Linked DNA regions of Bacillus pumilus. Each later gene encodes a partner of the first gene's protein in a complex. Links are inferred from orthologs where the notes say so. Each region holds a gene or a part of one and is shown on either strand. Other genes may lie near its edges.

Region 1 (12,452 bases):
CGGTGTAGCTCCGACAAATGCTTGTCTCCCCTGTTCAACCGCAAATACATAACTTGTTGTTTGATGCTTTAATAATGCTGATAACAGTGGAGCGAGTTCAATTTGATTTTTATAGTGAAGCAAGACTTCTCTTGCTAGAACAACCTTTTCATATTCGTTAGCACGAATGTGGTCTGTCGCTTCTTGGATCGCCTTCATCCATTCATTCACATCTAGTTCTTCCATATGAACAAGTTCAGCTTGTCCATCATATCTGAGCGGTAATGTTTTGAATTGAGAGGCTTTTTGTTCTAATTCTTGAATGAGCTGATGAACATTCCCATCCACCTGCTTCCATTCATTGATCGTAAGAAACGTGCCTTCTTTTGAGACAGTGAGCATCATCGATGGCACAAAAAAATGAGCCTCACCAAAAGCTTCCCAGTGACGCGCCTTCTCTTCATACGGATCAAATGAGAATCCACCAAATAAAAGCGGACCAACAGCCGCTTGCCTTAACTCCTTCTCATCATGAAAATGGAACATGTGCTGCTTCAGCTGTTCCCATTCTTGATGGACTGTATCAAATCGTTCCTTACCTTGCTCAGATGATTTAATAACGGCCGCTCTGCCAAGTCCAGAAAATATCATTTGGCTTTCTGGATCAGACCAAAAAAAGCGCTCGCCTAAAAAATCCGCTTCGCCGCTTTGGAAAAAGGCAAGAGGATCCAGATCGTCAACTCTTCTGGAGTAGCTTATCAAAACAGCATGGTTGACGTTATTCGCTTCTTCTAATGTCGCAAGCGCTTCCTGCCGGAAAGTACTTTGCACTGTTGTCACCATGATACATTCCTCCAAAATCCATGAAATAACATAAAAAATAAAACCATCATGAAAAAATACGTGAACATTCGAATATGTCGAATGACCTGCTTTTCTATTATAAACCTTAACAGATGAACTTAGTAAAGAAAACAGCTTTTAAAACCTCGAATCCTTATTATATCACGCTTTCTAGATTTTTTCGCTCCCGCTTCTTGAAACGAGAGCATCTATAAGAAAAATGGAAAGTCTTGTTTTAAGATCAAGCTTTCTCTCGATATGGTAACGATTAGCAAACATCTTTTTCTGGATTCATCGCATCAATATATTGACACCTTTTTGAACTTTGCTAAACTGGAATTTGGACGTGTACGTATTTTTTTATTTAAAGGAGTATATTTTATGCAGCATCAATCGATATCAGATCAGCTTTCACCGATTAAGCCTGATAAGAACTGGCGGATTTGGTGGAATTTACTACGACCGCATACATTAACAGCAGCATTTATTCCCGTTACTTTAGGAACTGTTCTAGCACTTCCAAGTGGTCAAATACATGTTGGGCTATTTTTAGCTATGCTATTTGCATCTATGTTTATCCAAATCGCAACAAACATGTTTAATGAATACTTTGATTTTGTTCGCGGATTGGACAACGAGAAATCTGTCGGTATCGGCGGCGCCATTGTCAGAAATGGTGTAAAGCCAAAAACAGTTCTCGGCCTCGCTTATGCACTATTTGCGCTTTCCTTACTACTAGGAGTATACATTTGCATGATGTCTAGCTGGTGGATTGCACTGATAGGACTCATTTGTATGGCAGCAGGCTATTTCTATACAGGCGGTCCTGTTCCTATTGCATATACACCGTTTGGAGAACTTGTGTCAGGTGCCTTTATGGGACTAGGAATTATTCTGATCAGTTTCTATATTCAAACAGGCACACTGACGTCAAAAGCTGTTCTCGTCTCATTACCAATTTCAATTTTAGTTGGTGCCATCTTACTATCGAACAATATCCGCGATTTAGACGGTGATAAAGAAAATGGACGAAAAACACTTGCTATCCTTGCTGGACGAAAAGCGGCAGTGAACATTTTACTTTCCATGTTTTTGATCTCATATGTACTTATTTTTGTTTATATCTTCACAGATATTGTCGGCCTTTGGAGTCTTCTTGTTTTACTCAGTGTCCCAAAAGCATATACAGCTATCAAAGAATTTAAGCAAAAAGAAAAACCAATTGAATTAATGAATGCCATGAAATCGACAGCTCAAACCAATACATTTTTCGGTTTTCTGCTAACAATCGCTTTGATCTTACAATACTATATTGCTTAACAAAGAACGCCTGCCCCAGCCGCAGGCGTTTTTTCATGAGGAATTGCTTCAAATTGGAACTAGTCTTACAGATAAAATTGCTCATACTAACATTATGTTTGATATGAAAGGATGATCGCTTTGTTGTCTAAAGACGAATTACATCATTTGAAGCAGCGACTTCTCGATGAAAAGCATGAACTCGAAGCCAAAAGCCATGACGATGAACAAAAAGTATCATTTCCTTATGATTCTGTCGGAGATCTGTCAGCCTATGATAATCACCCAGGTGATCAAGGGACAGAACTGTTCGAACGCGGGAAAGATATTGCATTAAACAGTTTGGAACATGAACATCTGTTAGACATCAATGAAGCACTTCAAGCCATCACAGACGGCTCTTATGGCCAGTGCAAGGTCTGTAAAGCCCCTATCCCAAAGGAACGTTTAGAAGCCTTGCCTAGTGCCGTCACATGCACAGAACATTCAAAAGAACAAACCGTTTCACAAAACCGTCCGATTGAAGAGGATTTATTAAGTCCGCCCTCAGGTCAATTTGAAAATGAAGAAAGTGCGGCATACGATGGTGAAGATGCATATCAAGACGTAGAACGGTACGGAAATTCTGATACGCCGTCCGATATGGAATTTCCTCCATTGACATACGATGATGTGTATACACAATCAGAAGATGAAGATTATGTCGAAGACTATGAGGGATTCGCAGCTGCTGATATTGAGGGAAAAGCAAGCAAGGTATATCCAAATAAAGCCCACGAAGCTTATGAAGAAGCATTGGACGAAGAAGGCGTCATGACCGTATTTGGTGATTTGAAGCCGTACGAAGAAGAACCTTATACAGAAGAAAATCATTAGTCCCCTCATAATGGGGGCTTCATGTTTATATCATGTAATAATTGGGAAATCACTTTAAGAGTGAATTTGATTGGAGGAGATTCTAATGGCAAGAAAAAGTATCATTTGGGCAGTGATTGTTTTCTTTATTACATACGCATTATTCTCTGTGGCGGGATTCCTGTTTCCGATTGACAGAGAGTGGTATGATGCATTAAATAAACCGGAATGGACACCAAGTGGTGGTGTAATTGGTGCTGTATGGGCTGTCTTATTTGCTCTCATCTCGTTGTCCGCAGCGATCATTTATGGAAAATATGGATTTCAAAAAATCACTTTACCATTTTGGATTCTTTTTCTTTTAAATTATGTATTTAATCAAGCCTTTAGTTTTTTTCAATTTACACAAAAAGATTTATTTGCCGCTACGATTGATTGCCTGCTTGTCGCACTGACAGCACTTGCTCTTGTGATCGTCTCGCGTAAACTAAGCAAAGTCGTTCCAATTTTACTCATTCCTTATGTGTTATGGGGATTCTTTGCAACTTACTTGTCTTATACGATCTATTCCATGAACATGTAAAAAAAGACCGTTATTATGGCGGTCTTTCTTTTTTGGAGAAAATAAAAAAGAGATCTTTGACAAGACCTCTTTTAAAAATGACCCGTACGGGATTCGAACCCGTGTTACCGCCGTGAAAGGGCGGTGTCTTAACCGCTTGACCAACGGGCCAGATAAATGGCGGAGAAGGAGGGATTTGAACCCTCGCGCCGCTTGCGCGACCTACACCCTTAGCAGGGGCGCCTCTTCAGCCACTTGAGTACTTCTCCATTTGGCTCCGCAGGTAGGACTCGAACCTACGACCGATCGGTTAACAGCCGATAGCTCTACCACTGAGCTACTGCGGAATATCATGGTGGGCCTGAGTGGACTCGAACCACCGACCTCACGCTTATCAGGCGTGCGCTCTAACCAGCTGAGCTACAGGCCCATGATTGGATATACAAATGGAGCGGGTGATGGGAATCGAACCCACGACATCAGCTTGGAAGGCTGAGGTTTTACCACTAAACTACACCCGCAAATATGTATGGGGCGATTGATGGGAATCGAACCCACGAGTGCCAGAGCCACAATCTGGTGCGTTAACCACTTCGCCACAACCGCCATACTATCAATATTTTTTTATAAAAGTGGCTCGGGACGGAATCGAACCGCCGACACACGGATTTTCAGTCCGTTGCTCTACCAACTGAGCTACCGAGCCATGTATTCTTTTTAAAAATGGCGGTCCGGACGGGACTCGAACCCGCGACCTCCTCCATCAGGTTTGGTGGCGATAGCGAAGAGGTCACACCCGTTCCCATACCGAACACGGAAGTTAAGCTCTTCAGCGCCGATGGTAGTTGGGGGTCTCCCCCTGTGAGAGTAGGACGCCGCCAAGCTTGTATAAGGATCAGTTCCATTTGGAACTGGTCTTTTTTGTTTTTTTAAGAGGTTTGACACCATATAAATGTGGAAATAATATTCTTAGTTGAGCGATTATCTTGAAAAATCGACCGAAAAAATTTATAGTAAGATTAAAGTCAAATATAGTCAAAGTCAATGGAGGAGGAGGCGGAGTGGCACAAAATATTTCTGATATCATCGAGCAGTACTTGAAAGAAGTCTTGGATCAGAATGGTCGAGAAATATTAGAAATTAAGCGCAATGAAATTGCAGATAAGTTTCAATGCGTACCTTCACAAATTAACTATGTTATCAATACACGCTTCACGAGCGAGAGAGGCTACATCGTTGAAAGTAAGCGTGGCGGCGGTGGCTATATCCGCATCATTAAAGTCAAAATGAATGATGAAGTCGACTTATTGAACAATATTATTTCCCAAATATATCATCGTTTATCACAAGCTGCCTCTGATCATATCATCATGCGTCTTGTCGAAAATAACATTTTATCTGAAAGAGAAGCAAAGATGATGATCAGTGTCATGGACCGTTCTGTTTTGCACATTGATTTACCTGAACGTGATGAATTGCGGGCTCGGATGATGAAAGCGATGTTAAATGCTTTGAAATTAAAGTAAAGCGGGTGAAAAGATTGATTTGTCAAGAATGCAATGAGAGACCAGCCACTTTTCACTTTACGAAAGTTATAAATGGAGAAAAACAAGAAATGCACATATGTGAACAATGTGCAAAAGAAAACAGTGATTCATATGCTATGAGTGGAAACCAAGGTTTCTCTATTCACAACTTATTATCGGGTTTATTGAATATTGATCCTAGCTTTACGACAAGTGCGAATAAGGGATCATCTATTTTTCAAGAAGCAAGAGAAGTGGATCAATGTCCTAAGTGTGGCTTAACCTTTCAACAATTCAGAAAAACAGGCCGTTTTGGCTGTGCAGAATGCTATCGTTCGTTTGATCAGTATTTGAACCCTGTTTTACGGAAAGTCCATAGTGGAAATACAGTCCATAATGGAAAGGTGCCTAAACGGATTGCCGGCAGTCTTCATGTGCGCCGGAAACTTGAGTTGATGCAGCAAGAACTGAAGCAGTTAATTGAACAAGAAGAGTTCGAAAAAGCAGCGGAAGTTCGAGATCAAATTCGTGCATTAGAGCATGAGCAATCTCAGCAGAGGGAGGGAGATTAACAACATGTCGCTCCAGCATTTTATTCAAGACGCTTTAAGTCAATGGATGAAACAAAAAGGACCCGAAAGTGACATTGTTCTAAGCAGTCGAATCAGGCTAGCACGCAACCTAGAGCATGTTCGTTTCCCAACTCAGTTTTCTCAGGAAGAGGCTGAAGCTGTTCTCCAGCAATTTGAGCAAAAGTTTGCTAGCCAGGAAGTAAAGGACATCGGAAACTTTGTTCTAATTCGAATGAATGAAACGCAGCCTTTAGCAAAGAGGGTACTTGTTGAAAAGCATTTGATCAGCCCAAACTTAGCAGAATCAAGATTTGGCGGTTGTTTGCTGTCTGAAAATGAGGAAATCAGTGTGATGCTGAATGAAGAAGACCATATTCGGATCCAATGCTTATTCCCAGGATTCCAACTAGCCAATGCATTAAAAGCAGCTAACCAGATAGATGACTGGATTGAGGAGCAAGTGGATTATGCATTTTCTGAAAAGCGAGGATACTTAACAAGCTGTCCAACGAATGTAGGTACAGGTATTAGGGCATCAGTCATGATGCATTTACCCGCTTTAGCCCTCACAAGACAAATGAATCGGATTATTCCTGCGATTAATCAATTAGGTCTTGTAGTCAGAGGAATTTATGGTGAAGGCAGCGAAGCAATAGGGAACATCTTTCAAATTTCAAATCAAATGACACTTGGTCAATCAGAAGAAGATATTGTAGATGATTTAAATAGCGTGACCGCGCAGCTTATTGAACAAGAGCGATCTGCACGAAAAGCGTTATATCAAACATCTAAGATTGAACTTGAGGACAGAGTGTACCGGTCCTTAGGGATTTTGTCCAATTGTCGCATGATTGAATCAAAGGAAACAGCAAAATGTCTGTCAGATGTGCGCCTTGGAATTGATTTAGGTATCATTAAGGGGCTTTCAAGTAATATAATGAATGAACTCATGATTTTGACACAGCCTGGCTTTCTTCAACAATATTCTGGAGGAGCTTTGGAGCCAAATGAACGAGACATAAAACGAGCAGCAATTATTAGAGAAAGACTGCGTTTAGAAATGCATAGGAATGGACAGGAGGATGAAACGATATGATGTTTGGAAGATTCACTGAAAGAGCTCAAAAGGTATTAGCACTTGCACAAGAAGAAGCCATTCGCCTAGGCCATAAGAACATTGGTACTGAACACATTTTACTTGGTCTAGTACGTGAGGGTGAGGGCATCGCCGCAAAAGCGTTAGAAGCACTGGGCCTTGTTTCAGATAAAATCCAAAAAGAAGTCGAAAGCTTGATTGGAAGAGGGCAAGAGGTGTCTCAAGCTATTCCTCATTATACGCCTAGAGCGAAGAAGGTCACTGAGCTTTCAATGGATGAAGCAAGAAAGCTCGGTCATTCCTATGTAGGGACAGAACATATTCTCTTAGGTCTTATTCGCGAGGGAGAGGGTGTAGCAGCCCGCGTTTTAAATAACCTCGGTGTGAGCTTAAATAAAGCACGTCAGCAAGTCCTGCAGCTGCTTGGCAGTAATGAAACAGGTGCATCTGCCGCTGGCTCTAACAGCAATGCAAATACCCCAACATTAGATAGCTTAGCAAGAGATTTAACAGCGATTGCGAAAGAAGACAGCTTGGACCCTGTCATTGGACGAAGCAAAGAAATTCAGCGTGTCATTGAGGTCCTAAGCAGAAGAACAAAAAACAACCCGGTGCTGATTGGTGAGCCTGGTGTTGGTAAAACAGCCATCGCTGAAGGTCTTGCACAGCAAATTATTCATAATGAAGTGCCTGAAATTCTACGCGATAAACGAGTGATGACGCTTGATATGGGAACCGTTGTAGCGGGAACAAAATATCGTGGTGAATTTGAGGATCGTTTGAAAAAAGTCATGGACGAAATTCGCCAGGCAGGAAATATCATTCTCTTCATTGATGAGCTTCATACACTGATTGGTGCTGGTGGAGCAGAGGGTGCGATTGACGCATCTAATATTCTAAAACCATCCTTAGCACGTGGAGAGCTTCAATGTATCGGGGCGACAACATTAGATGAGTACCGTAAATATATTGAAAAGGATGCTGCGCTTGAACGACGTTTCCAGCCAATTCAAGTAGATCAGCCATCAGTTGATGAGAGTATTCAAATCTTAAGAGGACTTAGAGATCGTTATGAGGCACATCACCGTGTGTCCATTACAGATGAAGCGATTGAGGCGGCAGTGAAGCTGTCTGACCGTTATATTTCTGATCGTTTCCTTCCAGATAAGGCGATTGATTTAATTGATGAGGCAGGTTCGAAAGTCCGCTTACGTTCTTTCACAACACCGCCTAACCTAAAAGAACTAGAGCAAAAGCTGGATGAAGTACGCAAGGAAAAAGATGCGGCTGTTCAAAGTCAGGAATTTGAAAAAGCAGCTTCTCTTCGCGATACAGAGCAGCGTCTGCGTGAAAAGGTAGAGGTCACAAAGAAATCTTGGAAAGAAAAGCAAGGACAGGAGAATTCAGAGGTATCAGTGGATGATATCGCAATGGTTGTCTCTAGCTGGACGGGAGTGCCTGTTTCAAAAATTGCCCAAACCGAAACAGATAAGCTTCTAAATATGGAACAATTACTCCATTCTCGTGTAATTGGGCAGGATGAAGCAGTTGTCGCTGTAGCAAAAGCTGTGAGACGTGCGCGTGCTGGACTAAAAGATCCAAAACGTCCAATTGGCTCATTTATCTTCTTAGGCCCAACAGGGGTTGGTAAAACGGAGCTTGCAAGAGCACTCGCAGAGTCTATTTTCGGTGATGAAGAAGCGATGATCCGTATTGATATGTCAGAATACATGGAGAAACACTCTACATCTAGACTTGTTGGGTCACCTCCTGGCTATGTTGGCTATGAAGAAGGCGGACAACTGACTGAAAAAGTGAGAAGAAAACCTTATTCTGTTGTGCTTTTAGACGAGATTGAAAAGGCGCATCCAGATGTATTCAACATCTTACTTCAAGTATTAGAAGATGGTCGTCTGACTGATTCTAAAGGGCGTACTGTTGACTTTAGAAATACGATTTTGATCATGACATCCAACGTTGGAGCTAGTGAACTGAAGCGAAATAAATATGTTGGCTTTAACGTGCAGGATGAAGGTCAAAATTACAAGGATATGAAAGGCAAAGTGATGGGCGAGTTGAAACGTGCGTTCAGACCAGAATTCATCAACCGTATTGATGAAATCATTGTCTTCCATTCACTTGAAAAGAAACATCTAAAAGAGATTGTGTCTCTCATGTCTGATCAATTGACGAAACGATTAAAAGAACAAGACCTTTCAATTGAATTGACAGAAGCAGCAAAAGCGAAGATTGCTGATGAAGGTGTAGACCTTGAGTACGGTGCGCGTCCGTTAAGAAGAGCGATTCAAAAGCATGTGGAGGATCGACTTTCTGAGGAGCTTCTGAAGGGTAATATTGAAAAAGGTCAACAAATTGTATTAGATGTGGAAGATGGAGAAATTGTCGTAAAAACGACGGCTGCTACGAACTAATATAGTAAGACAAAAGTGTGAGGCATACCAGTAAGCTGTATGCCTCCCTTTACTTATTTTCTGACCAGTATAAGGAGTTGTATTCTTCAATCTATGGCTAAGACGAAATCAAAATTTATATGCCAATCGTGCGGTTATGAGTCAGCCAAATGGATGGGGAAATGTCCAGGCTGCGGCACGTGGAACAGTATGACAGAAGAGGTCGTTCGTAAAGAGCCAGCAAACCGTCGAAGCGCTTTTAACCATTCTGTTCAAACCATTCAAAAACCTTCACCTATATCTGCAATTGAAACATCAGATGAACCCCGAATCAAAACGAATTTAGAAGAATTTAATCGAGTATTAGGAAGTGGAATTGTCAAAGGCTCTCTTGTTCTCATTGGCGGAGATCCTGGGATTGGGAAGTCCACTTTATTATTACAAGTATCAGCACAGCTCTCAGATAAAAATCAGAATGTATTATACATATCTGGTGAGGAGTCCATTAAACAAACGAAGCTAAGAGCGGACCGCCTCGGCATAAAAAGCACCTCTTTACATGTTTTGGCTGAAACCGATATGGAGTATATAACGTCTGCTATACAAGAGATGAAACCCGCTTTTGTCGTGGTGGATTCGATTCAAACCGTTTATCAAAGCGATATTACGTCAGCTCCTGGGTCTGTATCTCAAGTGAGAGAATGTACAGCACAGCTGATGAAGATTGCAAAGACAAATGGGATTCCAATTTTTATCGTTGGTCACGTGACCAAAGAAGGCTCGATCGCAGGCCCACGTCTTTTAGAGCATATGGTGGACACGGTTCTTTATTTTGAAGGCGAGCGTCATCATACGTTTCGTATCTTACGTGCGGTGAAAAACCGATTTGGCTCGACGAATGAACTAGGGATTTTTGAAATGAGAGAGGAAGGGCTCACGGAAGTATTAAACCCATCCGAAATTTTCTTAGAAGAACGTTCGGCAGGTGTATCGGGTTCGTGTGTCGTAGCCTCAATGGAAGGAACAAGACCTGTTCTAGTCGAGATACAAGCATTAATTTCACCGACAAGCTTCGGAAATCCGCGTAGAATGGCCACTGGTCTTGATCATAATCGAGTGTCACTACTCATGGCGGTTTTAGAAAAACGTGTTGGACTGCTTCTGCAAAACCAGGATGCGTATTTAAAGGTCGCAGGCGGTGTGAAGCTTGACGAACCAGCAATTGACTTGGCCATTGCGGTCAGCATTGCATCAAGCTTTAAAGACGCAGCGCCGCATCAAGCGGATTGCTTTATAGGAGAGGTCGGCCTGACGGGAGAAGTCAGAAGAGTATCAAGAATTGAACAGCGTGTGCAGGAAGCTGCGAAACTAGGATTTAAACGAATGTTTATTCCTCAGGCAAATATAGATGGATGGAAAAAGCCGAGAGGGATTGAGTTAGTCGGTGTAGAAAATGTAGCGGAGGCACTTCGAATTTCACTAGGGGGATCATAGAAATGGAAAAAGAGAAAAAAGGAGCGAGAGAACTCGATCTCTTAGATATCGTACAGTTTGTGGCACCAGGGACACCTCTTCGGGCTGGGATCGAAAACGTCCTGAGGGCCAATACTGGCGGGCTAATTGTTGTTGGTTATAACGACAAAGTGAAGAGTGTTGTCGATGGAGGATTTCACATTAATTCTGCCTTCTCCCCAGCACACTTATATGAATTGGCGAAGATGGATGGAGCCATCATTTTAAGCGATTCTGGTCAAAAGATCTTGTATGCGAATACACAGCTTATGCCAGATGCGACCATCCATTCATCGGAAACGGGCATGAGGCACCGTACTGCTGAACGTGTAGCGAAGCAGACTGGCTGTTTAATCATTGCAATTTCTGAACGGAGGAACGTCATTACCTTATACCAAGGAAATCGTCGTTACACGCTGAAAGATATTGGCTTTATTTTAACGAAGGCTAACCAAGCCATACAAACACTTGAGAAATATAAAACCATTTTAGATCACGCCATTTCTGCGTTAAGCGCCCTGGAATTTGAAGAGCTTGTGACCTTTGGTGATGTATTATCCGTGCTGCATCGTTACGAGATGGTGCTTAGAATCAAAAATGAAATCAATATGTATATCAAAGAGCTTGGAACTGAAGGACATTTGATCCGTCTGCAAGTCAATGAACTGATTACAGATATGGAGCAGGAAGCGGCTTTATTTATTAAAGATTACGTGAAAGAAAAGATTAAAGATCCATATGTTCTGCTTAAACAGCTCCAAGATATGTCTAGCTTTGAGCTTTTAGATGATTCCATTCTGTACAAGTTACTAGGCTATCCAGCTTCTACAAATATTGACGAATATGTGTACACAAGAGGTTACAGATTGCTTCACAAAATCCCTAGACTGCCTATGCCAATCGTCGAAAACGTGGTTGAAGCATTCGGTGTGTTAGATCGAATTATGGAAGCGGATGTACAAGATTTGGATGAAGTAGAAGGAATTGGAGAAGTAAGAGCGAAAAAGATAAAAAAAGGATTAAAAAGGTTGCAAGAAAAACATTATATCGATCGACAGCTGTAAGAAGAGAAATTTTCTCTCAATACGGTTAAAAATGGATGAATATGGGTATATTAATGATGCTTTTGTTTTCTGTTGAACACGATAGGAAACTTAAACATATATCAATGTCAGGTGAGGGTGGATTGACAGATGAATAATAAAGGAGGTGAAGGTATGTTAAAAAGAATCGTTCAGGCGTTTTTTATCATTTTTGGTGCAGTTGTAGGGATTTTTATCATTCCAGAGTTATTTCTGCTGTTAAATGTAAAGGACATACCTTTCATTACAAATGCTTACTCTTCAGCACTAATAGGAGCCGCTGTGTTCTTAATCATCGGCAAATGGTGCACAGGTTATGTGGTTAATTGGGTGAAATGGATCGAGGATTCTCTATTAAAGGCGCCTCTTCCTGATCTTATTTCTGGAAGTTTCGGATTAGTATTTGGACTTATTCTAGCATATCTTATTGTAAACGTGATTCCGCTAAACAATATCCCATATCATATTTTTGGTACCATTATTCCGATTTTCCTGGCTTTCTTTTTAGGATACCTTGGATTTCAGGTAGGGTTTAAGAAGAAGGATGAAATGATGGGGCTGTTCTCTCGATCTGCAAAGGTCACCAAGAAAAAAGGAGCAGCTGATGATGAACCTGAAATAGAAGATAAAAAGCTGAAAATTTTAGACACAAGTGTTATCATTGATGGAAGAATCGCAGATATTTGTCAAACTGGATTCTTAGAAGGCGTCATGG
Region 2 (12,246 bases), 1.1 Mb from region 1 along the record:
AGGGAAGTATGAACGGGACGCATGGAAGACGATTCGTTTATCTGGATTTTTCGGTGCAATAATCCGTACGTCTACTCCGCTTAATGCAGCAATTTTCAGTGCAGACAAAATATCATCATCCGGCACAAAATATGGCGAAGCGATCCAAATAGACTTTTTGGCAGAGATAATCATGGAGAAAAAGAGATTTTTAATGACTTCCCACTGTTTATCAGGACCACCAGCGATCATTTGTACACCTTCTGTTGTGCTTTCAAGGTGACTGAAATCTTTAAAGTAGTCCACACCTGCACATCTTTCATTCGTCATATAGTACCAATCCTGCATGAAAATCTGCTGCAGATCACGAACAGCTTCACCTTTAATCATCAAATGCGTGTCACGCCAAAATCCATATTGTCTGCTTCTACCCAGATATTCGTCTCCAATGTTCAGCCCGCCAACAAACCCAACTTCTCCATCAATCACGACAATTTTTCGGTGATTTCGGAAATTGATTTTATTATTTAACAGGGGTAGTCTCACAGGTAAAAATGGAACGATCTGAACGCCAGCCTTTTCGAGGTCAGCAATATATTGACGTGAAAGCTTTAAGCTTCCTACATCGTCATATAAAAAGCGGACAATCACGCCGTTTTTCGCTTTATCAATGAGAATATCTTTTAATTCTTGTCCAAGGTCATCGTGGCGGAGAATATAATATTCTAAATGAATGTGATGTGTCGCTTTTTTGATTTCTTCAAATATATGAGAAAATGTTTCTTCTCCGTTGGTCAGGACTTTAGAGGACGTGCGATACGTAATAGGGGTATGTCCAAGTCTGTGAGCCAGCTTAAATAAGAGCTGCTGATGATCGCCCATATGCGTCATCTTCTCAATTGCTTCTCTATGAATATGTTCATCTTCCTGGATTAACTGTTCGTCTAGAATCGCTTTCTTTTCAAACAGCCTTCGCTTTTTGATATTGCGTCCAAAGAAAATGTAGAACAAAAAACCGAATAACGGAAAGCTGCCAAGCAGGACAAGCCACGTGATCGTTTGAGATGGATTTCGGTTTTCCAAGAATATGACAAACCCGATGAAGATAATCGATAAAGTGAATAGAACACTGACAGAACTTAATACACTTACCGCCAAATCTCCGGCAATTAATTGAATGACTAAATAAGCACCTATCGTAATGATAAGAAAAAATAGAACTTTGACTAAATTTCTCATTTCATTTTCTCCTTGCCGTTCTCTTTATTTACCTATTCATTCAGATAAAAAAGCCGATTCCTCTATAGAAATCGACTTTTGTTGGTTACGAGAAGTGCTGTTGAATCGTTTCAAGGGCATTTCCTTCGATAATCAGCTGACCGTATTCTTTCAGTCTGTAAATGCTGACCACTGATTCATGAGCATATTCAAGCAAAATGCTGAGCTTATTCTCCACTTGCTCATCTGACAAATCCTCGTGGAAGTCAACATATAGATAATAACGGTTTTCAAACGAATATAAACTTGTGGTAAAATCCTGCATATTTAATTGAGAAAGTGCAATCAAATCTTCAAAGTCATCCATTTTCAACACAAATTGAAGTTGAAGTTTTTTGTCCTTCTCATTATGGTCTTCTTGATCCTGCTCTTCTTTTTGAAAATCATCAAGTAGTGCGTCTAGACTTTCTTCATCTGTTTGATCTTTTTTATCTTCTGGAATCGGCAATTCGAGCTTTTGTCCATCTTTAGAAAGTTGGGCTTTCGTCACGACAATTTCAAGACCTTTGTCAAGTGCCTGCACTTGAATCCAAAGTGGTCCCTCAACTGCAAATTCTTCTTCTTCGTGCACTTCGTCCATTACTTCCCAAAACAGCTCTTCACTGCGTTCGCGATTATACCAAATCTCTTCACGGTCAAATCCGCGGTCTTCAATATCACCGTAGGAAATATAAAATTTTACTGTATGTTCATTTATTCTTTCGATTTCCATTTTGCCAACCTTCCCTTCTATATAAGATGTTGAAGGGACATACAAGCTCCCAATTAATAGTACTTTACTACACTTTACCCGTTCCGTCTACATGTTAACCTTTTAAAGAATTGAGGTATTGCTTCGTACTGTCTATTTTATGATAAAACATGAATAAAAGAAATAAAAACGCATTTTTTGCAGAGAAAACTTACAGAAACATATATTTGAATTGTCTTCATATATTGGTTGTACGAGCTCTATTAGACATGAGGTGAAATGGATGGAAACAGAGTGGCTCATATCCTTACTGATGATTATTGGCATCGATCTGATTTTAGGCGGTGATAACGCGTTGATCATTGCGATGGCTAGCCGCAGCTTGTCAAATGACAAACGCAATAAAGCCATATGGATCGGCACACTTTTGGCCGTGCTGATGAGAATTACAATGACAGGTGCCGCAGTTTATTTATTGACCATCCCTTATTTGCAATTTATCGGCGGACTTTTTCTCCTTTATATAGGATACAATTTGTTAATTGAACAAAAAAAAGAATCGATTCGTATTAAAAGCAGCGGCTCCCTTTGGCGTGCGGTACAGACCATTGTGATTGCCGACCTCTTTATGTCACTTGATAATGTGATTGCTGTTGCAGGAGCGGCAAAGGGCAACATGTTGCTGACTGCCTTTGGGCTGATGATTTCAGTACCGATTATTATTTGGGGAAGTAAGCTGATTCATGCGGCTTTAACCAAATTCCCGTTTCTTTTATACGGAGGAAGTGCTCTTTTGGCTTTTACTGGCGGTGAAATGATTGTTCGTGATGTGAAATTGAATGAATTTATGGCACAGCACGCAACTCTTGAATTGATGCTCCCTTTTTTAACAGTCATCATGGTCATTTTAGCCAGCCTGTTTTACGAACAAACGGCTGAAAACAAATAAAAAAAGCTGCCAAATGATCGGCAGCTTTTCGTTTTTTCTATTAGTTAGCAAGTCGCTGAGCTTCTCTGAGTTGGAATGTACGAACCGTTCTTGGAAGGAAACGTCTAATTTCATCTTCATTGTAGCCAACTTGTAGTCTTTTTTCATCCAAGATGATTGGACGTCTTAAAAGACCTGGATGCTCATTGATTAGTTTATACAATTGTTGAAGAGGCATTGTCTCAACATTCACATTTAGCTTTTGGAATACTTTTGAACGTGTTGAGATAATTTCATCTGTACCGTCTTCAGTCATTCGAAGAATTTCTTTAATTTCATCGATTGAAAGAGGCTCTGAAAAGATGTTTCTCTCTTGATACGGAATATTGTGTTCTTCTAACCACGCTCTTGCTTTTCTACATGATGTACAGCTTGGTGATGTGTATAATGTTACCATAAATCTTCACTCCTCAATTTGTAGAATGAATATTGATCTGTATTCTTAAATTAAAATTGTTCTAAATAAGTAATCTTTATAGTGATTATACTATAAAAAAGTAAGTGTGAACAGATTTTCTTGCAATTTTTGTGACAAAAACTAGACAATTTCATTCATTTTGTAGTGTTGCTTGATGTCTGAACATTCTCATTTAGTCGAGATGATCGAAAATATTTTTTTGTTTTCTATTTTCAATGACCTTTAATACATCATCAACATCTTCATACGACTGCCCATACCATTCCTCGTCTTTATACGTATGGATTCGTTCATAGGTCTTCCTCATAGCCTCCATCATTTCTTCCTCATTATCTATAAGAGGCGACCAATAAAGGATTTCCATGCGGTTCACTTCATTTGTTGCAAGTGACCTGCGTTTATAACCGATTGATTCTGCATGCTTGAAGTGCTCTCTTTGGTAAAACTTTAGGCGTTTTGCAGTATCTGCATCATCTTCATCTACAGGCTCAACCTCAAGCAAGATCGGTTTCTTTTTTTCCTTCAGCTTATGAATGAGCTTTGATCCGAGGCCTTCACCTCTTGCATCTCTGGAAACAAATAAATAATCAATAAAGATGAAATGATCAAATTCGTCGTACATCATCACATGATGAGGTCCTTCCTCCTTATGATAAACATCACTTCTTTCCTTTAATAAAGCTTCCATATGCTCTTTTGACTTCATTTCTTCTATCGGGAAGTATTCACTGAGCTTTTCATACCAATTCATGGATCCGCTCCTTATGATATCGTTAAGAATCACTTCCTTAGATATTCCCGATTTCCTGCTATTTAAACGCCTGTACTAGTAAGACGCAGAAAAGTCTCCTCTAGTTTCACTTTTTTTCAAACAACAGAAAAAAGTTTTATATCGAACGATTCATGAGTAATTGAAAACAGACAAACAGGATGAGTGTCATCCCAGTTTGAAACATGATGAAATAAAGATACTTTCTGCGGCGTGCTTCCTCTTTCTGATTGCTTAATTTCCGGTGAAGCATATATTCCACGGAAAAAGACGCAATGCCAATGAACACCATAAATATGAGCATCCACTGCACTCCATTTGGCTTTCTCAAAAAAGACGTTGAAAAAAGCATGAATACAATGAGAAAGTGAAAGAATGAATAGCGAAACGTCTTCCATATCGACATCTGATTTCCTCCTAGAACCCGTTTGTTGTTAACTAGAAATTACCATTATCGCATTCTTTTGTAAAATAAAAAAAGAAGCACTGACGTAGCAGCGCTTCTTCTCTCTTATGATTGTTTTGCCTGAAGCTCTTTGAATTCTTCCTCTGTGCAGCTCACAAAGTGGCCTGGCTTCACTTCACGGAACTCAGTGTTCGTTCCTTTGTGAACAGATGGATCATACTTGATTCGTTTGCGGTTACGCTCATAATCTGGATCTGGAAGCGGAATCGCAGATAGTAATGATTTTGTATATGGATGAAGCGGGTTTTCGTATAATTCATTCGCTGGTGCCAGCTCGACCAATTTCCCGAAATACATTACGCCAATGCGATCGCTGATGTATTTTACCATAGACAGGTCATGGGCAATGAATAAGTACGTTAAGCCTTTTTCTTCTTGAAGCTCTTTCATTAAGTTGACGACCTGTGCTTGGATCGACACATCTAATGCAGAGATTGGTTCATCGGCAATAATGAAATCTGGTTCAACCGCTAATGCACGGGCAATCCCAATACGCTGCCTTTGACCACCAGAGAATTCATGCGGGTACCTGTTTGCATGCTCTTTGTTCAAGCCAACAGTTTCAAGCAATTGGTACACACGCTCTTTACGTGCTTGCTTTGTTTTTGCTAGGTCATGAATATCGATGCCTTCTGCAATGATGTCTTCAACTTTCATTCTTGGATTGAGTGAGGCATATGGATCCTGAAAGATCATTTGCATTTTTCGATTAAATTGCTTCAGATCAGCAGTCGATTTTTTATCATGAACATTCTGTCCATTAAAAATAACCTCACCATCTGTTGCATTATACAAACGAATGATACTTCTTCCAGTAGTCGACTTACCGCAACCAGACTCACCTACTAGCCCCAAAGTTTCTCCTCTATAAATATCGAAGCTAACATCATCAACAGCTTTTACTTCATTTGGTTTGCCCACATTAAAATATTGCTTAAGATTATTCACCTGTAAAATAACATCTTTTTCACTCAATGTGATCCCCCCCTTTTTGCGCTTTAAATTGTCGCATTCTTTGCTTAATCGATTCAGGAGGTTCTACTTTGGGCGCATTAGGATGTAATAGCCATGTAGCTGCATAATGCGTTTCTGACACTTGATATAAAGGCGGCTGCTGTTCAAAATCGATTTTCATCGCATATTGATTTCTAGCAGCAAACGGGTCACCTTTTGGAGGATTTAGCAAGTCTGGCGGCGTACCAGGTATAGCAAATAATTTCTCCTCTTTTGCGTCCAGACTAGGCATAGAGCTTAATAATCCCCAAGTATAAGGATGCTGTGGGTTATAGAAAATCTCATCAACTGTACCAATCTCGACAATTTGACCACCATACATAACCGCTACACGATCAGCTACATTCGCAACGACCCCTAAATCATGCGTAATAAAGATAATCGATGTTTCAATTTTCTTTTGTAGATCCTTCATCAGTTCTAAAATTTGCGCTTGAATTGTAACATCTAACGCTGTTGTCGGCTCATCAGCAATTAATATTTTAGGATTACAAGCAAGAGCAATTGCCACCACAACCCTTTGTCTCATACCACCTGAAAATTGATGAGGATATTGCTTAAACCTTTGTTCAGGTTTTGGAATACCTACAAGGCTGAGTAGCTCAAGTGCTCTTTTTCTAGCTTCTTCTTTACTAGCATTTTGATGTTTTAAAATTGGTTCTATAATTTGTTTGCCAATTGTCATTGTAGGATTTAATGAGGTCATTGGATCTTGAAAGACCATTGCAATATCTTTCCCACGTATTTTTTGCATTTGTTTATCAGAAAGTTTTGTTAAGTTTTTGTCTTGAAACAAAATCTCGCCTTTTTTCACTTCAGAGTTAGATTTAGGAAGCAACCCCATGATTGATTTTGAAGTAACCGATTTTCCTGAACCAGATTCTCCAACAATGGCAAGCGTCTCACCTTTCTTTAATTCAAAATTCACACCTCTTATTGCCTTGACTTCACCAGCAAACGTGTGAAATGAGATATTTAAATCATTTACTTTTAGAATGGTTTCTTGTTTATTCATCATCATCACCGTCCCGTACTAATCTTTCATTTTTGGATCAAGTGCATCTCTCACACCGTCGGCAACAAGGTTAAAGACGATCATGATAACACTAATGATAATTGCCGGATAAACCATTTGATATGGGAAAGCAATCATTGATTTAAATCCGTCTTCAATTAGCGTCCCTAGTGAAGCTTGTGGCTCTTGGAGACCTAACCCAATAAAACTTAAGAATGCTTCGAAGAAAATTGCACTAGGAATGGTGAACATTGTATTAATAATCATCACACCTGTTAAGTTAGGCAACATGTGTTTAAAGATAATTTTAAAGTTGCTTAATCCCAAAGTTCTAGCGGCTAGTACATATTCCTGTTCTTTCAGCTTCATGACTTGGGCTCGTACAACCCTGGCCATACTGATCCACCCGGTAATACTTAGAGCAATAATAATTGGAATAATCCCTGGCTTTAAGACGAGAATCATTAATATGACAACGATCAAGTTGGGAATACCCATTAGAACCTCTAGAACACGTTGCATCGCATTATCAATTTTCCCGCCAAAATAACCAGAAATTGCACCATAAGCAACACCAATAATTAAATCGATCACAGCTGCAACAACAGCAATAAGCAGTGAGATTTGAGTTCCTTTCCACACACGTGTGAATAGATCTCTCCCAAGATTATCCGTACCAAACCAGTAGTAATGATCAATTCCTTTTTGTTCATAAGGGTTGACCACATCACCACTTTTCAGCGTTCTTTCCCCAGTAAATGGAAGGAAGCTAACATGCTCTAATCCTTGGATTCGAGGAGGTAGGTTCGCTTCAGACGTTGTCTGAGTACTAAAATCTTTACCACTAATTAATGGTCCGACGATAGCCATGAATACAATTAAAAATAAAATCACTAAACTTACAACTGCGGCTTTATTCTTTTTGATTCTAAGCCATGCGTCTTGCCAATAATTCAGACTAGGTTTCTCAATTTTTTCAGCAGAAAATGTATCAACACCAGCGGGTTCAAATAGACTTTTATCAATATTTTCTTCTTGCTGTTTCATCATTTGTTACCCCCTGCTACACGAATTCTCGGATCGATAATTCCATATAGAATATCGACAATAAATACAACCACAACAAAAAGAACGGCGAATAAAATTGTTGTTCCCATAATAACTGGATAGTCATTTACAGTAATAGCTTTAACAAACTGCTCACCAATTCCAGGAATTGAGAAGATTTTCTCTATTACGAGAGATCCCGTCATTAAACTAACAGTTAGTGGACCAAGAACTGTAACAACAGGGATCAACGCATTTCTCATTGCATGCTTAAATGCTAATTCGAAATAGCCTGCTCCTTTGGCCTTTGCTAGTAAAATATAATCTGTCTCAAGAACTTCAACCATTTCTGTTCGCATAAAGCGTGCACAAATGGAGATAGGGAACATAGCTAATGCTATTGTGGGCAAAATTGTATACTCGAATCCATTCCAAAATTGAGTTGGTAGTAAACCTAATTTCACCGCAATAAAGTACTGAAGTAATCCCGCGAATACAAAACTCGGTATTGATTTACCGATAACTGCCAAGAAAGTAGCAGAATAATCTATCCATGTGTTCTGCCTTAAAGCTCCAACTACTCCCAAGAAGATACCAACAATCGTTCCTATAATAATCGCTTGAAGGCCTAGGACAGCAGATGGTCCTACTCGGTATGAAAGAAGTTCTGTTACGGAGGTATTGTTGAATTGGAATGAAACACCTAAATCTCCAGTGAATGTATTAATCAAGTAGTGAAAGTATTGAATTGGAATAGGCTGATCTAGCCCATATTTTGCATTAAGTACAGCTTGTTGTGCTTCTGACAATTTTTGAGCATTAACAAAAGGAGAACCCGGAATGAGTTTCATTAAGAAAAAAGTGATTGAAACAATGATGAAGAGGGTAACGACCATGAAGCCAACCCGTCTAATTAAGTATTTCAGCATACTTGCACCTCCTGATAAAACTGACTTTTCTGTATATTTCGACATATTTCTTTCAGTGAAAAAGAGAGTATATTCAGAGAATACACTCTCTTTTCTATAAGATTGTTAATTATCCTTCAATTTTCATCCATTTGTAGCTGAATTCTGGTCCAACCTTGTGAATGACAAATCCTTTAACTTTGTTACTAATCAGATAATTAGTTGCTCTCTGATAGATTGGTGAAAGTCCTGCGTCATCTTGTAGTAATACTTTTTCAGCTTCTTGTAAAGCTTTCCAGCGTTCTTCAGGTTTAGCAGCTAACTTACCAGATGCATCTTTTAAGAGTTGATCATATTTCTTATTAGAGTATCCCATGTGGTTGTTCCCACCACCTGTGATAAATAAGTCAGAGAATGTGATCGGGTCAAGATAATCTGGGCCCCATCCAGCCATCTGTAGATCGTAATCCTCTTTCTTATCACGATCAATACGAGTAGCAAAAGGAACACTTTGAATATTAATATCTAAGCCAGGTAAAGTTTTCTCAAGCTGATCTTTAATGAAAGCTCCGATTGTTTTAGCAGTCTCAGAATCATCACCTAAGTAATTAAGCGTTACTTTAGACGTTCCTAATTCTTTTAGACCTTTTTCGAAAAGTTTCTTAGCTTCATCTTTGTTTGTTTCTAAGTATTTAGGCATTCCATCGCGGAAGTCTTTTCCGTTTTCATCATGTACAAAGTCTTTTGGAATTTGATAGTATGCAGCAACTGAACCATTCTGCAATACATCTTTTACAAACGCTTCTTTGTCAATTGCTGTTGCAATTGCACGACGAACATTTTCATTCTTTAATGATTTATTTCCTTGGTTCATTTTCAACCAGAACACAGTAGGTTCTAGTAATCTTTTCATTCGCTTATCACCTTCGTACTGAGAGATGATTGCAGGAGTTGATAATTTAGGTGTAATATCAGCTTCTCCAGCTTCGAATGCGTTAACTGCTGCTTGTGGATCTTTAGATACTTTAAAAGTAAGTTTTGTCATAGAGACATTCTTTTTATCCCAATATTCTTCATTCTTTTTGTATTCCCAAGTTGTTGCTTGTGGTCCATCCCAAGAAGAAAGTTCATACGGTCCATTGTATACAAGGTTCTTTGCAGTTTTCGCATATTTATCACCTTGTTCTTTAACGAACTTTTCATTCACTGGATAGAAAGTTGGGAATGAAAGTAGAGATTGGAAGTAAGGAATTGGTTTTTCAAGTGTGATTTGCAATTCTTTATCGCTTACAGCTTTAATTCCTAGTTCATCAGGCTTTGCTTTTTTGTTGTAAACCTTATCAGCATTTTTGATTTTACCAACCATCATATATGGGCCATACTCAGACTTTTGATCTGGATCTAAAGCACGTTGCCAAGCATAAACGAAGTCTTGAGCTTTAACTGGATCACCATTAGACCATTTGGCATCTTTTAGTTTAATGTTATAAACTGTTTTATCTTTGTTAGCTACTGGTTCGCCATCTGCCATACCAGGTACTAATTCTTCTTTATCATTGAATCGATACAAACCCTCAAAAACGTTATTCATAGTTGTGAAACTAATTGTATCGCTTGCTTGGATTGTATCCATTGCAGGCATTTCCTGTGATTCTAAAATTGTAGCCTCTTGTTTTGAATCTTTGGATGCAGTGCCCTTGTCGCTACTTTGTTTACCTGAACATGCAGATACAAAAATAGTCAGCACCAATAAAAAAACTAAAAGCAGTGAAAATTTAGACTTTTTCATCTAGTTGTTGACCTCCCCTTCATAAATGAACTACAGGAACTATTATACTAGCAAATAAGTAATTGTGCATTCATTTTTTTAAGAAAATTTTCATATTTCGATGATTTTTTAATAAATTTATTAAAAAATTGAAACAAATTGGGTATTTCCCTTTAATTTTGTGATCTGAAATACCTAATCAGAAGTAATCCTGTCTATACAATTGGCAATCTTCATGATTCATTGTAAACTGATATCAAGAATTTTGTTAAAACAACTGCTTAATTCCTTGTTTCGTTTTTCTTATATAGTGAAAGTCTCGAATTAAATGTTTTTATTGCTATTTTAGTACAGTAAAGTTTTAATGCACAGGAGTGATTGTTATCAGATTTTTTATTCTTTTAATTAGTTCTAATTGCCTTGTATTTATTTTAAGTTTCATTTTTTATGGGCACCTCTCTCTCTTAAGTATGATTAACATCACTTTTTATTTAGCATCGATCACTTTGCTAATATGGTTATCGTTAATCACTTTAAAAAGTGGTTTTTTTGATCAAACAGCTCACAGCTTTCGAAAGGTATTTGATTCATTAAACAAGCAAAAGGGCACTATTGACGATGATTTAAACAAACATTTATCATCATCTTTCCAAAGTAATTTTCCCTTCATGAAAATAATAGGTTTTAGCTTATTAATTGAAATGTTTATTCTGCTCTTCATTTATTATATATAGGCTTTGACTTTTGATTTTTGCTTCATTATAATGAATTCAATTATACTGTTGCGATGAAAAAGAAGAGTACATATATTCACCATTTATAGAGAGTCTGCGGTCGGTGCGAGCAGTCAATGGCATATATGGAATGGGCTTTGGAGCAGCTAACCGAACACTTTTGAAAGTAAGTAGGCTTAGACGGAGCAGTCTCCGATATCAACGTCTTGAGTGATTTCCATGTGAAATAACAAGGGTGGTACCACGGTTCATTCGTCCCTTTTCTGTTGAAAAGTGACGGGTGAGCCTTTTTATATTGAGGAAAAGAGGTTTTAGTATGACAAAGAAGACAATTTTTTCAGGCATTCAGCCGAGCGGTTCGGTCACATTGGGGAACTATATCGGAGCGATGAAGCAATTTGTCGATTTGCAACATGATTATCACGGATATTTTTGTGTCGTCGATCAGCATGCAATTACGGTGAGTCAGGACAGGCTAGCTCTTCGCCAAAATATTAGAAGCTTAGCAGCTCTTTATTTGGCAGTTGGACTTGATCCAGAGAAGGCGACATTGTTTATCCAATCAGAGGTACCTGCCCACGCCCAGGCAGGATGGATGCTTCAATGTGTTGCTTATATTGGGGAATTAGAGAGAATGACCCAATTTAAGGACAAATCCGCTGGTAAGGAAGCGGTTGTTTCAGGACTATTAACGTATCCTCCATTAATGGCTGGTGATATCTTATTATATGGTACTGATTTAGTCCCTGTCGGAGAAGATCAAAAGCAGCATCTTGAATTGACTAGAACGCTTGCTGAACGTTTTAACCGCAAATACAATGACATTTTCACTGTACCTGAAGTGAAGATTCCAAAAGAAGGCGCTCGGATTATGTCGTTAGCAGATCCAACGAAAAAGATGAGCAAATCCGATCCGAACCAAAAATCCTTCATTACTTTATTAGATGAACCAAAACAGCTTGAAAAGAAAATCAAAAGTGCTGTGACGGATTCAGAAGGCATCGTTAAGTACGACAAAGAGAACAAGCCCGGTATTGCGAACTTACTGACGATTTATTCTGTGTTAGGCAACATATCGATTGCAGAGCTTGAGCAAAAATATGAAGGCAAAGGGTATGGTGAATTTAAGGGAGATCTTGCGAACGTCGTCGTTGATGCTTTAAAACCAATT

What was found.
Region 2: the proteins of clpC (region 1) and mecA are in contact, whole or in part, in a solved structure (PDB 3PXG), measured with the Bacillus subtilis proteins. The link is inferred for Bacillus pumilus from one-to-one orthologs.

The regions. Positions count from the first base shown.
Region 1 is NZ_CP047089.1:3,290,184-3,302,635, forward strand. Bases 6,329-9,446 are described here. They hold clpC (ATP-dependent protease ATP-binding subunit ClpC), read left to right. Parts: upstream 6,329-6,728; coding sequence 6,729-9,164; downstream 9,165-9,446. Other genes in these bases: GPS65_RS16460 (protein-arginine kinase McsB), read left to right, coding at 6,329-6,732; radA (DNA repair protein RadA), read left to right, coding at 9,258-9,446. Also shown: GPS65_RS16390 (isochorismate synthase), read right to left, coding at 1-822; GPS65_RS16395 (1,4-dihydroxy-2-naphthoate polyprenyltransferase), read left to right, coding at 1,204-2,142; GPS65_RS16400 (TraR/DksA C4-type zinc finger protein), read left to right, coding at 2,263-2,997; GPS65_RS16405 (TspO/MBR family protein), read left to right, coding at 3,083-3,559; GPS65_RS16450 (CtsR family transcriptional regulator), read left to right, coding at 4,600-5,064; GPS65_RS16455 (protein-arginine kinase activator protein McsA), read left to right, coding at 5,079-5,636; more of GPS65_RS16460, read left to right, coding at 5,641-6,328; more of radA, read left to right, coding at 9,447-10,637; DNA integrity scanning diadenylate cyclase DisA, read left to right, coding at 10,640-11,719; GPS65_RS16480 (PIN/TRAM domain-containing protein), read left to right, coding at 11,873-12,452. UniProt on the Bacillus subtilis protein: Competence gene repressor; required for cell growth at high temperature. Negative regulator of comK expression. May interact with MecA to negatively regulate comK.
Region 2 is NZ_CP047089.1:2,217,597-2,229,842, reverse strand. The notes cover bases 137-3,048. They hold mecA (adaptor protein MecA), read right to left. Parts: upstream 1,970-3,048; coding sequence 1,304-1,969; downstream 137-1,303. Other genes in these bases: spxA (transcriptional regulator SpxA), read right to left, coding at 2,938-3,048; GPS65_RS10910 (TerC family protein), read left to right, coding at 2,232-2,897; cls (cardiolipin synthase), read right to left, coding at 137-1,218. In the rest of the region: more of cls, read right to left, coding at 1-136; more of spxA, read right to left, coding at 3,049-3,333; GPS65_RS10900 (GNAT family N-acetyltransferase), read right to left, coding at 3,527-4,105; GPS65_RS10895 (hypothetical protein), read right to left, coding at 4,242-4,529; GPS65_RS10890 (ABC transporter ATP-binding protein), read right to left, coding at 4,635-5,546; GPS65_RS10885 (ABC transporter ATP-binding protein), read right to left, coding at 5,557-6,618; opp3C (oligopeptide ABC transporter permease), read right to left, coding at 6,637-7,665; opp3b (oligopeptide ABC transporter permease), read right to left, coding at 7,665-8,594; GPS65_RS10870 (peptide ABC transporter substrate-binding protein), read right to left, coding at 8,704-10,362; GPS65_RS10865 (DUF3899 domain-containing protein), read left to right, coding at 10,812-11,075; trpS (tryptophan--tRNA ligase), read left to right, coding at 11,392-12,246. UniProt on the Bacillus subtilis protein: Enables the recognition and targeting of unfolded and aggregated proteins to the ClpC protease or to other proteins involved in proteolysis. Acts negatively in the development of competence by binding ComK and recruiting it to the ClpCP protease.